DNA from 2 places in the Cellulomonas sp. GTC20042 genome. Region 1 is predicted to be linked to the other one. Evidence: riboswitches for the same ligand, from Rfam matches in the RefSeq annotation. Region 1 holds a riboswitch; the other holds the start of a gene.
What was found. A riboswitch is a leader RNA that binds a small molecule or an ion and turns the genes downstream of it on or off. The one in region 1 is predicted to bind S-adenosylmethionine.

Region 1 (6,081 bases):
GGGCCGCCCGCACGGGCTGAGCACCGGCGACCCGGCCCGCACCGGCGAGCTGCGCCGCGTCTACGCCGCCGGCGAGGTGCGCCGCCTGGGGGTGGCGTCCGCGCTGGTCCGCGCGTTGGAGGACCACGCCGTCACGCTCGGGCTGGACACCGTCGTGCTGGAGACCGGCATCCGGCAGCCCGCCGCCGTCGCCCTGTACCGGTCCCTCGGCTACCGCCCGGTCCTGCCCTTCGGCGACTGGCGCGGCGACCCGCTGGGCCTCTACCTCGGCCGGGACCTCGCCGTCCGCTGAGACGGATTTCACCCACGAGTCGCCCGTGCGGGGGACGTCCGCGCGCCACTCTGGTGACGAACCCGCCCCGATGCCCGCACCACGGGCACCCAGGACGAGGGGAGGAAGAGTGCCGTACGGGGATCTGCCGCGGATCAACGCGCTCGACGGGGTCACGCTGGCGCGGGTGCGGATCGTCGTGATGCACTCGCCGCGGACCGTCGAGCTGCCGCCCTCCGACGCCGGACCGGGCGAGCGGGCGTCGATGTGGGCGGTCACCCTGACCGACATCCAGGGCACCGCCCTCGGGCGCGAGCACGTCACCGTGCCGGACTTCCCCACGCCGCTGGGCGAGATCGTGCGGCTGCACCTCGATCTGGTCGGGCTGCGCGTCGAGGGCCACTGGGTCACCGACCTGGGGCACGACGACCTGCCCCGGCACGCCGCCCGCGTGGTCCGCACCGAGGACCGCTGACCTGGTGCGCCGGGTACCGGGGTGCGTGTCTCTCACCTGGTGGACGGTCGCTGGTGGCGGCCGCGCGCCGGCGGCTAGGGTGCTCGCGTGTTCCTGAGCCGGGTCTGTTGTCGCTGAGCTGACGACCTCGCGCGCCTGCGGCCGGACGGCCCTCGCCGCGCACCCGCTCCACCTCCGAGGAACTCCTGCCATGGCTCAGCCCGTGCTGGACCGCGTGCCCGCGGTCGCCACCCGTCACGTCCCCGCCGCCCCGCACCGCGTCGTGCGCGCTGCCGTCGTCCGCCCCGCCCCCGTGCCGCGCCCGGTCGCGCCGGTCGCCGAGGCCCCGTCCGCACCGTCCACCGCGCGTCCGGTGCCCGCCGCCGACCTGCCGGTCGCCCGCACCGCCACCGTCCACGTGCGCACCCCCGACTACGGCGTGCGCACCGTCGAGTTCCGCCCCGGCTCCGAGTCGGCCGTCACGCTCGCCGCCGCCCGCGCCGACGTGATCCGGCTGGGCTTCTCCGTGGTGGTGCCCTCGGTCGGCGCGCTGGCCCGCGTGGTCGCCCTGGTCGAGGAGGAGATCCTCGCCGCCGGCCGTGATCGCGCCGAGGTGCGGGTGCTGCTCGACGTGGACGTGGTGCTCGCCGCCGACGAGCGCACCGCCCGCCGCAAGCGCTCGCACCTCGAGTACCTGGACGCCCTCGCGGGCCTGTCCTGGTCGCCGGCCGCGACGCGGGTGGTCACCACCCCCGACCGGCTGGCCGCGGAGGTGCACGAGCTCGCCGAGCGCACCGGGGTCGACGGGGTGGTGCTGCACCCGCTCGCCGGCGGGGACGAGGCCGACGCGCGGGTGCGGGCGCTGGTGGCCTGAGAGCTGCCGGTGCGCGGCGGCCCGCCGGGGGACGGGCGCCGCGCACCGGTCGGACGCGTCAGCCCGCCGCGGCGGCCCCCGCCGCGAACGCCCGGTCCAGGTCCTCCAGCAGGTCCGCCGGGTCCTCCAGGCCGACCGACAGCCGCACCGTGGACTCCGCGATCCCCACCGCCGCGCGCCCGGCTGGCCCGAGCTTGCGGTGCGTGGTGGTGGCGGGGTGCGTGACCAGGGACTTCGCGTCGCCGAGGTTGTTCGAGATGTCGATCACCCGCAGCGCGTCGAGCACGGCGAACGTGCGGCGCTTGTCCTCCTCGGGGGTGGAGCCCTCCGGCGTGGCGAGCGTGAGGGTGACGACGGTGCCGCCGCCGGTCTGCTGCGCGAGCGCGAGCGCGTGCTGCGGGTGCGAGGGCAGGTACGGGTAGCGGACCGCCGCCACCGCGGGGTGCTGCTCGAGGCGGGTCGCGACGGCCAGCGCCGAGGCGGTCTGGTGCCGGACGCGCAGCGACAGCGTCTCCAGGCCCTTGAGCAGCACCCAGGCGTTGAACGCCGACAGCGAGGGGCCGGTGTTGCGGATCAGGGTCTGCACCGGCCCGTGCACGAAGGCGTCGGTGCCGAGGATCGCCCCGCCGAGCACACGGCCCTGCCCGTCGATGTGCTTGGTCGCGGAGTACACGACCACGTCGGCGCCGTGCTCCAGCGGACGGGAGAGCACCGGGGTCGCGAAGACGTTGTCCACCACGACGACGGCCCCGGCGGCGTGCGCGAGCCGGCTGACCGTGGCGATGTCGACCAGGTCCTGCATGGGGTTGGACGGCGTCTCGAAGAAGACCACGTCGGCCGGGGTCGACAGGGCCTCCTCCCACTGCGACGGCACATGGCCGTCCACGTGGTCGGTGCGGACGCCCCAGCGCGCGAGGATCTCGTCGAAGATCACGATCGACGAGCCGAACAGCGCCCGCGCCGCGACCACGCGTGAGCCCTGACCCACCAGCGCGGCGAGGGCGGTGAACACCGCGGACATGCCGGAGGCGGTGGCGTAGCAGGCCTCGGCGCCCTCCAGCAGGCGGAGCCGCTCCTCGAAGGTGGACACCGTCGGGTTCCCGTAGCGGGAGTACAGGAACCTGTCGGCCTCGCCCGCGAACGCCGCCTCGGCCTCCGCCGCGTGGTCGTAGACGTAGCCCTGGGTGAGGAACAGCGCCTCGGAGGTCTCCTGGAACGGCGTGCGGACCTGCCCGCCGCGCACGGCGAGGGTGTCCGGGCGCAGGCCGCCCGGCAGCCGGTGGTCGTCCCAGTCGGCCGGACCGGCGACCCGGGCGTCCGCGCCGCTCACGCCTCCCGCCAGGGCAGGCCGTCCGCGCGCCAGCCCACGTGACCACGTCGACCGTCCGGGCCGACGTCACCCTCGAAACCGGTGAGCACGTTGTACGAGGGGCCGATCCCCGCGGCGGTCGCCGTGGTCGCCGCCGCCACCGAGCGCACGCCCGAGCGGCAGAGGAACACCACCGGCCGGTCGCTGCCGGGGCCGGCGCCCAGCGCGGCGAGCGCGTCCAGGAAGGCCGGGTTGCGGCGGCCGAAGCCGTCCACCCACTCCACGAACGCGGCACGGTCGTCGCCGGGCAGGTCACCCGCGTCCGGCACGCCGATCGTCTGCCACTCGCCCTCGGTCCGGACGTCGACCAGCAGCGCGGTCGGGTCCTCGGCCAGCAGGTCCCACGCCTCCTGCGGGGTCAGGTCGCCCGCGTACCCGGCGCTCACAGCGGCCTCACGGTGCCGGTGGCGGACGCGGGCAGGACCACGGCCTGCGCGACGATCACGCGCTCGCCGTCGAAGGTCGCCGCCGGTCCGCCGTACAGCTCGTAGCCCTCGTCCAGCGCGGCGCTGACGCGGGCGCAGAAGGCGTGGTCGTCCGGTCCGGTGAGCAGCCGGTAGCGCAGCCGCTCGTCGGTGGGGGTGCTGGTCATGTCGTCCTCTCCTCCATCGGATCTGGCGGAAGCACCCGGCGCCGGGCCGTGCTCGGTGAGGAGCGCGGGTCCCGCGGGTTGCTGCGGCGTCGACGAGCCAGATCTCTCGGCCGCTCTGGATGGTGCGGCGATGCTACGACATCCCCGCTGGTGGATCGACGGGCGTCCCGGCTCGCGGACGGGTGTTGACACCCCGCGCGGGGTCGTCGCATCGTGGGGGCAGGTCATGAGTGCCAGCGCGTAGCCCCGGCTTGCTGGTCGGCAACCCTCCCTCCGCGGCGGGGTGCCCCGGGTGACGACCTGGCCGTCCGCCGTTCGGTGGCCGGCAAGCGCGGGGTCGCCCGGTCCATCGGGCACCCCTTGTCAGCACAGGGGATCCATCATGTCCACGCTCGCCCCCGCCTGCGTCCCGCAGGCCGCCGTCCGCACCGCCACCCGCCCGGCCGGTCCCGTCGCCCTGCTGCCGGTGGTCGGCGCCGACACCACCGTGCCGCTGGTCGACGGCAGCAGCCGCACCTACGCCAACCTCGACGTCGCCGCCTCCGCGCCCGCCCTGCGCCGGGTGGCCGACCGGGTGACCGAGGTGCTGCCGCTCTACGCCTCCGTGCACCGCGGCGCCGGGTACCTGTCGCAGGTGTCCACCGCGCTCTACGAGGCCTCCCGCCGCACGGTGGCCGCCTTCGTCGGTGCCCGTGAGGACGACGTCGCCGTGATCGTCCGGAACACCACCGACGCGGTGAACCTGCTGGCCGGCTGCGTGCCCGCGGGCGGACGGGTGCTGGTGCTGGACGTCGAGCACCACGCCAACCTGCTGCCCTGGGTGCGCTCGACCGAGGGCACCGATCGCCGGGCCACCGTGCTCGCCGCCGCGCCGACCGTCGCCGGCACCCTGGACGCGCTGCGCACCGAGCTCGCCCGCACCCCGTACGCGCTGCTCGCGATCACCGGCGCCTCCAACGTCACCGGTGAGGCGCTGCCGGTCGACGCCGTGGTGCGGATCGCGCACGCCGCGGGCTGCCGGGTGCTGGTCGACGGCGCGCAGCTGGTCCCGCACCGCGGCTTCTCGCTCGCGGCGACCGACGCCGACTACGTCGCGTTCTCCGGGCACAAGGCCTACGCCCCGTTCGGTGCGGGCGCCCTGGTCGGCCGGCGGGACTGGCTGGACGCCGGCACCCCGTACCTGGCCGGTGGCGGCGCCGTGCGCGACGTCCGCACCGACCGCACGCTCTGGCAGCCCGCGCCCGCGCGCCACGAGGCCGGCTCCCCGAACGTGCTCGGCGCCGTCGCCCTCGCCGAGGCGTGCGACGCGCTGGCCGCCCTGCCCGCCGGAGCGCTGGAGGCCCACGAGCAGACCCTGCGCGACCGGCTGCTCGACGGCCTGGCGACCGTGCCCGGTGTGCGCGTGCTGCGGCTGTGGCCCGACTCCGCGGACCCGGTGGGCGTCGTCTCCTTCACCGTCGGCGAGCACGACCCCGGCCTGGTCGCCGCGGTGCTGTCCGCCGAGCACGGCATCGGCGTGCGGGACGGCCGGTTCTGCGCGCACCCGCTGCTCGCGCACCTCGGCGTCACCGGCGGGGCGGTCCGCGCCTCGATCGGCGTCGGCACCGACGCGGAGCAGGTGGACCGCCTGGTCGACGCCCTCACCGCCTTCGTCGCGGACGGCCCCCGGGCGCGCTACGAGGTGGTGGACGGCTGCTGGGCGGTGGCCGACGACACCCGCCCGCTGCCGACGGTCGCCGGGATCGACACCATCGCGGCCACCGCGGCGGCGGCCTGCGGGCCGGCGGTGGACTGACCCCGCACGTGCCCGGGCGTGCGTCGGCCGGGTCGGGTCAGGAGCGGGAGCGCCAGGCCCGGCGCGCCAGCGTGAAGCCGACCACGCTCGCGGCTGCGCACAGCACTGCCGCCGGCACCGACTCGTGCTCGGCGAGCAGCGAGATCGCCACGACCACCAGCAGCGCCGAGAGCACCAGCCAGACGGCGGTGACCTGCCGTGCCCCCGGGCGCGGGGTGCGCCGGATCTGCTCGGGCGCGGTGCCGGTGGTGTCGCTCACGGTGGCCTGACCTCCTCGGGTGCGGCCGCCGGCTGCGGTGCCACGGCTCGCTCGCCACCCTGCCACAGGTGGGGCGGGGCGCGGTGGGACGATCGGCCGACCGATCGGTCCTGCAACACTGCACAGCCGTGTGTAGTGTTGCAGGATGGTGATCGAGCAGACCGTCCGCATGCCCGTCTCCGTGGCCGCCCGCAAGGGGGTGTCTGCGGTCGCGGCGGCAGCTGCCGACCGCCGGGTGGTCCTCACCAGCCTCGGTCGCCCGGTGGCCGTGGTGGACTCTGCGGCGCGCACCGACGAGACCGCGCGGCTGCTCCGCGAGATGGAGCGTGAGGTGATCGACGGCTTCGCCACCGCCGCGCTGGTCGCCGGGCCGACTCGCTCGCTCGCCGACGTCTGCGCCCGGCTCGGCCTCGACCCGGACGCGGTGCGGGCGCGTGCCGAGGCCCTCGCCGCCGGGGCGTCGCACG
Region 2 (6,081 bases), 500 kb from region 1:
CCGACCAGGACCTTGCCGGACAGCCCCGGCACCGGCCCGGCGGGCACGGAGCCGCGCACCAGGTCGATCGCGAGACCGTCCACGTCGGTGCCCGCGAGCACGGGCAGCGCCTCGCCGAGGTCGCCGTAGGGGGCGGCGACCAGCAGGGCGGGACGCTCGCCGAGCGGCAGGTCGGTCGCCAGCGCGCGGTACGCCTCGGCGGTGGCGGCGAGCAGGCGCTCGGCGGGCACGCCGGTGGAGTCGGACACCAGGGCCGGCTCGTCGAGCTGCACCCAGGTGGCCCCGGCGCGGGCCAGCTCGCGCAGCAGCGCGGCGTAGACCGGCAGCACGTCGGCCAGCCGGTCGATCGGGGAGAAGTCGGCGGGCGAGCCCTCGGCGGCCTTGGCCAGCGCGAGGAACGTCACCGGGCCGACCAGCACCGGACGGGTGAGCACGCCGTCCTCGAGGCCCTCGGCGAGCTCGCGCACCGGGCGGTCGCCGGCGTAGCGGAACGCGGTCCCGGGGCCGATCTCCGGCACGAGGTAGTGGTAGTTCGAGTCGAACCACTTGGTCATCTCGAGCGGCAGGTCGTCCCCACGCCCGCGGGCCACGGTGGAGTACCCGGCGAGGTCGAGGGAGCCGTCGTCGCCGACCAGGTCGGCGAAGCGCTCCGGCACGGCGCCCAGCACGGCGGCGGTGTCGAGCACGTGGTCGTAGAACGAGAACGCGCTCGGGATCGCGGGCAGGTCGGTGGCCAGGCCGAGGCCGGCGAGCCGGGTGCGGGTGCGTCGGCGCAGGTCGGCGGCGGTGGCCTCGACCTGCTCGGCGGTGCTGCGGCCGGCCCAGAACTGCTCCAGGGCCTTCTTCAGCTCGCGGCGCGGCCCGATGCGGGGATAGCCGAGGACGATGCCGGACGGGAACGGGTGCGTGGGGTGGGTCATCTCTCGCCTTCAGGCTGTCGGGACGGGGGTCGGGTCAGGGGCCGCGGTGGTGCGGCAGCGGGAGCGCGGGGCGCCGTCGCCGCCGAGCCCGGCGCCCTCGAGCAGGTCGAGCGCGGGGCCGTGGGCGTTGAAGGTGTAGACGTGCACGCCGGGGGCGCCGTCGTCGAGCACGGCGTTCACCAGGTCGACGCCGAGCCGGGTGCCCGCGCGGTGCCGCTCGGCGAGGGCACGCTCGTCGGCGGGGTCGAAGGCGTCCAGCCGGTCGAGCACGCGCCGGGGCACGGGCACGCCGGTCAGCGTCTGCACGCGGCGCAGCCGCGCCGGGTCGGTCATCGGGATGATCCCGGGCACGATCGGGATGGTGACCCCGGCGTCCCGGGCCAGCGTGACGAGCTCGGCGTAGTCGGCGGCGTCGTAGAACACCTGGGTGATCGCGAAGTCGGCACCGGCGGCCTGCTTGGCGAGCAGCGCGGCGACGTCCTGCTCGCGGGTGCTGCCGGCACCGGCGTTGCCGCGCGGGAAGGCTGCCACCGCCACCGACAGCGGGCGGACCGTGGCGCGCACCGCCTGCGAGGGGCTGGTCGAGCAGCGCCGGGCCTCGATCTCGCGCAGCAGGCCGACCAGCGCGCCGGCGGTGCCGAGGCCGTCGGGGTGCGGCTGCCAGGAGGCGTCCTGCGGCGGGTCGCCGCGCAGGGCGAGGAAGGCGCGCACGCCCTCGTCCAGGAACTCCTCCACCACCGCGGTCAGCTCCTCGCGGGAGGTCCCGACGCAGGTCAGGTGCGCGATCGGGGTCAGTGAGGTCTCGCGCAGCAGCCGCCGGACCAGCGCCCGGGTTGTGCGCCGGGTGCTGCCGGAGGCGCCGTAGGTCACCGAGACGAAGTCGGGCCGCACGTCGGCCAGCGCCCGCACGGTGGACCACAGGCGCGGGGCGGCGTCCGGGTCGCGCGGCGGGAACAGCTCGAAGGAGACCGTCGGCCGGTCGACCGCGCCGAGGCCGTCGGCGACCACGTCACCGCGCCGGGGCTCGTCGGGACAGCCGGGGTCCTCACCCGTGGTCGGGTGCGGGGGTGCGCTGGTACCGCTCATCGGTCGCTCCATCGAACCTGGCGGAAGCACCCACACCCGCTCGCACGGGGGGTTGCTGCGACGTCGTCGAGCCAGGTCTCTCGGTCGCTCTGGATGGTGCGGCCACAGTAGGGCGGGGTCGGCGGGGTGACAACTGCCCCTGACGCGTCATGTTTCGGAGCCGCAGGTGGCCGACCCGTTGACACCGGATTTCACCCCGTCCTACGTTCGGTGCGTCCCGGCGCCCCCGCGTCGGCGATCGATCCCGCCCCCGCCGTCCCGCCCAGCCCGCGACCCGGCGACGCACCTCCCGCACGCCCCGGCACCCCCGACGGACCAGTCCGCACCGACTCGTCCCGGAGGTCCGTATGCGCACCGACAGCACCCCGACGCCCGAGCTCGACCCCGTCGACCCCGCACGACCCAGCCCCAGCCGACGCACCCTGCTCCGCGGCGGCGGGGCGTCCGTGCTCGCCGCCCTGGCCGTCGGCGCCACCGCCACGGCCGCCGGCGCCGCCCCGACCGACGTCGCGGTCGCGGGGACGACCCCCGCAGGCGGCCTCGCGAGCGGGCGCCGCACCGCGCAGGCCGCAGGAACCGTCGCCACCGTCGCGGCGCTGCGGGCGCTGCGTCCCTCCGCCGGTGACCTGGTGGTGGTCGCCGGGTACGCCGCGGCGGGTGACGGCGGCGCGATGGTCGTGCGCTGGGACGCCACCTCGACCGCCCCGGACAACGGCGGCACCGTGATCGCGGCCGACGGGCGCAGCACCGGGCGGTGGACGCAGGTGCACGACGGCACCGTGGACTTCCGCACCTTCGGAGTGCTGGACGCGAGCACCCCGGCGGACGACGCCCTGGACGCGATGGTGGCCGACCCCGCCGTGCAGCGGATCGAGGCGCACACCGACCTCAACTTCGTGCGCCGGCACCGGTTCACCCGCTCCGACCTGGTGATCGACCTCGGCGGGCACCTGATGACCACCGAGGGGATCGAGCCGGCGGCGGCCAACGACCCGTTCGCGGCGGTGCTGTTCTTCCAGGGCTCCGTGACCGACCACGTGGTGACCTCGACGCTGGCCGACGCGCTGCCCGAGCAGGTGGACATCCTGCCGGTGCCGGACTCGGAGGCCTTCACGGTCGGCGACTGGTACGCCGTGCAGACGAACACCCGGCCCGGTGGCGGCACCGCCGAGCGCGAGCTGATGTACCTGGTGCAGATCACGCAGGTGGTCGACGGCACGCACGTCCGGATCGGCTACAAGACGGGCTGGCCGCTCGCGGCGGGGCGGGTGCTGACGTTCACGCGGGTGGAGCCGGTGGAGCGGGTGACCGTGCAGCACCTGCGGTTCCGCGGCACGGGCACCGACCAGATCACCGGATCGCACCCGGTGGCCTTCGAGTACGCGGTGCGCTGCGACGTGCACGCGATCGACGCCGAGCACACCTTCTGGCCGGTGGTCATGCGCCGGTGGAACACGTCGTACGTGACCTCGCAGTGCTCGCTGACCAACCCGGTGAGCGTGACGCTCGGCGGGGCGGGCTACCTGACCCAGCAGATCTCCTGCCTGTACGCGCAGGTGCGGGACTGCCGGACGTCCAACGCCCGGCACCTGAACGACTTCACCTGCGCGGCGTACTCGATGGTGCAGAACTGCCACGGCGACGGCGACGTGCAGGGGCCGTTCGTCACCCACGGCCAGTACGAGCACGACCTGACCTACATCGGGAACTCCGGGCTGATGACCTTCGCGAACTCCGGGGCGACCTGGGGCGGGCGCGCCAAGCGCGTGACGGTCCGGCAGCAGGTGGCGGCGCTGTTCTTCGCCAGGGTCGGCGTGGTGGACCTCACGCTGGAGGACTGCCAGGTGGTGCGGGACCCGTCGATGCCGGACTACCCGAGCTGGATGTGGGTGAACGCCGACGGGCTCCAGATGCGCGGCTGCCGGGTGGACGGGCGGTTCCAGATCTCGCAGGCCACGGCGCTGTCCACCCGGCCGACGGTGATCGAGGACTGCGTGATCGGCACCGCGGACCAGCTCGCGTCGATGCCCTTCGTGGCGGCGAACGTGACGACGCCGGTGCACCTGGTGCGCACCACGATCACCGGGCTGGACGGGGCGACCGCGCTGGTGCAGGGCACGGGGCCGCTCACGCTCACCGGCTGTCGGCTGGTGGGGAAGGACGGCGGGTCGGCGGTGACGGTGGCGGCCTCGCGGCTGGTGCTGGACGGCACCGTGCTGGAGGGCACCGGCGTGCTGCTCGCGGGATCGACGGACCAGACGATCGAGGTGGTGGGTGGCAGCCGGGCGACCGGAGCGCCGTCCGGGGGGACCGTCTTCGGGCGGGACGGATCGGGTGGCACGCTGACCTGGGCGTTCGACGGGTACACCGGTGAGGCGGGGTCGGGCTCGGTGGCCCACGTGGCGATCGGCGGCGGCACGAACCACTACCGGGCGACCGGGTGCACCTTCGTCGGCGGGCGGATCGATCTGGCCGACAGTGGCTTCGGGGGGTCCTCGACGCTGCTGCACACCGGGTGCGTGGAGCGCGGCGTGACCCGCACCGCCCTGCCGGCGAGCGGGCCGCGGGTGCTGTCGGAGCCGAACCTGGTGGTGTGACGGGACGCAGCTGATGCGTGCGGTGATACAGAACAGCGCCAGGCTTTACAGAACCGTAACGCTGAACTGTTGCCGCCCTCGATCGCGCTTGCTTGAATGACGGAGTCCGTTCGGTTGTGCCGAATGGCGTTTGGAAAGTGCTCGTGGCGGAGCAGCAGAACCCCGCGGGACCCGGTCGGGCTGGACCGGACCCGCACCTCGGAGGGCAGCACCCTGACAGGTGCTGCCCTCCGGCGCGTCCGGGGGCGTGGCGGGTGCGGGGCGCGGCGGGGGTGGGTGCGACCGGGCGGAACGGCGGGCGGCCGGGCCCCCTGAGGTGCGCGACCAGCGCGCCCGACGATCACTCGACCAGCGCCGCTGTCACCCGCACCGTCGCCAGCAGCGCGTCCCCGGTCGGCCCGATCTCCTCCCGCCGCCCGGAGGCCACCCCGTCCACGAAGGCGCGCAGCAGCGGCAGCAGGTAGTCCGCGCCGAGCGCGATCGGGTGCTCGGTGCGCCCGGTCGCCCCCGCCACCGCGAGGTGGAACGGCGTCTGCTCCCCGTCGCGCGGCGCGAGCACCGTGATCGTGGCGAGGTCGCGTCCGGCCGGCACGGCGACGCTCCGCAGGCCGTCCCCCGGTGCACCGTCTTCCCGCAGCCCGGACCTGCGAACTCCCGATCCTCGCGCCGCGGATCGTCGCGCCCCGGACCCGCACGCGTCGGACCCGCGTGCCTCGGACCCCCAGGTGACGGTCACCGGGTCGTCCGCCGCCGGCACCGCGCGCAGCACGGCGAGCGCCGCCTCGACCGCGTGCACCGCGTAGGTCGCCAGGCCGCCGTGCGGGTCGTCCGGGTCGGCGGGGCCGGTCGCGGTGACCGCGATCCCGCCGGGATCGTCCGCCCAGCGTGCCCGGGCGGCACGGGTGGCAGGGTGCCAGCGCAGGGCGGAGCTGCTGGTCAGCGGGACGCCGAGCCGGTCGGCCAGGCGGACCAGGTGGGCGGCGTCGTCGGGGTCGGCGGTGAAGGGCTTGTCGACCAGCAGCGGGATCCCGGCGCGGAGCAGGGGATCGGCCAGCGCGCGGTGGGTGCGGGCGTCGCGGGTGGTGACGAGCACGGCGTCCACCCGGCCGGCCAGGGCGTCGGCGAGGTCGCTCGGGTCGCCGGTGAGGACCCGCAGGGTCGCGGCCGCCTGCGCGATCGGGGAGCCATCGCGGTCCGGCGCCGCCGAGCCCGCAATCCCCGAGCCCGCCGCCACCAGCGCCTCGACCCGATCCGCCCCCACCGGCTCGCACCCCGGCACGCCCAGCGCATCCACCCGCACGTCCGCCCCCAGCGCCCCGGCCCGCACCAGCCGCAGCACCTGGTCGACGTGCGAGGACGCAAGGCCGATCACGCCGAGCCGCACGGGCACCTCCGAGAGGGATCACGGCCCGCGGGGTCGATCCCGTGCGGTCCTGACGAACGAACGGAGCCGCCACGGTAGCACCGGGCTCTGGTCG

Region 2: another riboswitch for S-adenosylmethionine. It lies ahead of ACZ5HG_RS00590 (methylenetetrahydrofolate reductase); the one in region 1 lies ahead of ACZ5HG_RS17380 (aminotransferase class V-fold PLP-dependent enzyme).

What each region holds. Positions count from the first base shown of each region.
Region 1 is NZ_AP043678.1:3,756,039-3,762,119, reverse strand. It holds gene ACZ5HG_RS17410 (GNAT family N-acetyltransferase) at 1-292, shown strand, start outside; gene ACZ5HG_RS17405 (hypothetical protein) at 402-746, shown strand; gene ACZ5HG_RS17400 (hypothetical protein) at 937-1,599, shown strand; gene ACZ5HG_RS17395 (O-succinylhomoserine sulfhydrylase) at 1,658-2,929, opposite strand; gene ACZ5HG_RS17390 (rhodanese-like domain-containing protein) at 2,926-3,354, opposite strand; gene ACZ5HG_RS17385 (DUF1737 domain-containing protein) at 3,351-3,560, opposite strand; SAM riboswitch class IV at 3,783-3,898, shown strand; gene ACZ5HG_RS17380 (aminotransferase class V-fold PLP-dependent enzyme) at 3,943-5,355, shown strand; gene ACZ5HG_RS17375 (hypothetical protein) at 5,393-5,614, opposite strand; gene ACZ5HG_RS17370 (hypothetical protein) at 5,760-6,081, shown strand, end outside.
Region 2 is NZ_AP043678.1:114,582-120,662, forward strand. It holds gene metE (5-methyltetrahydropteroyltriglutamate--homocysteine S-methyltransferase) at 1-920, opposite strand, end outside; gene ACZ5HG_RS00590 (methylenetetrahydrofolate reductase) at 930-2,006, opposite strand; SAM riboswitch class I at 2,012-2,106, opposite strand; gene ACZ5HG_RS00595 (peptidase C14) at 2,354-4,603, shown strand; gene ACZ5HG_RS00600 (Gfo/Idh/MocA family oxidoreductase) at 4,944-5,993, opposite strand.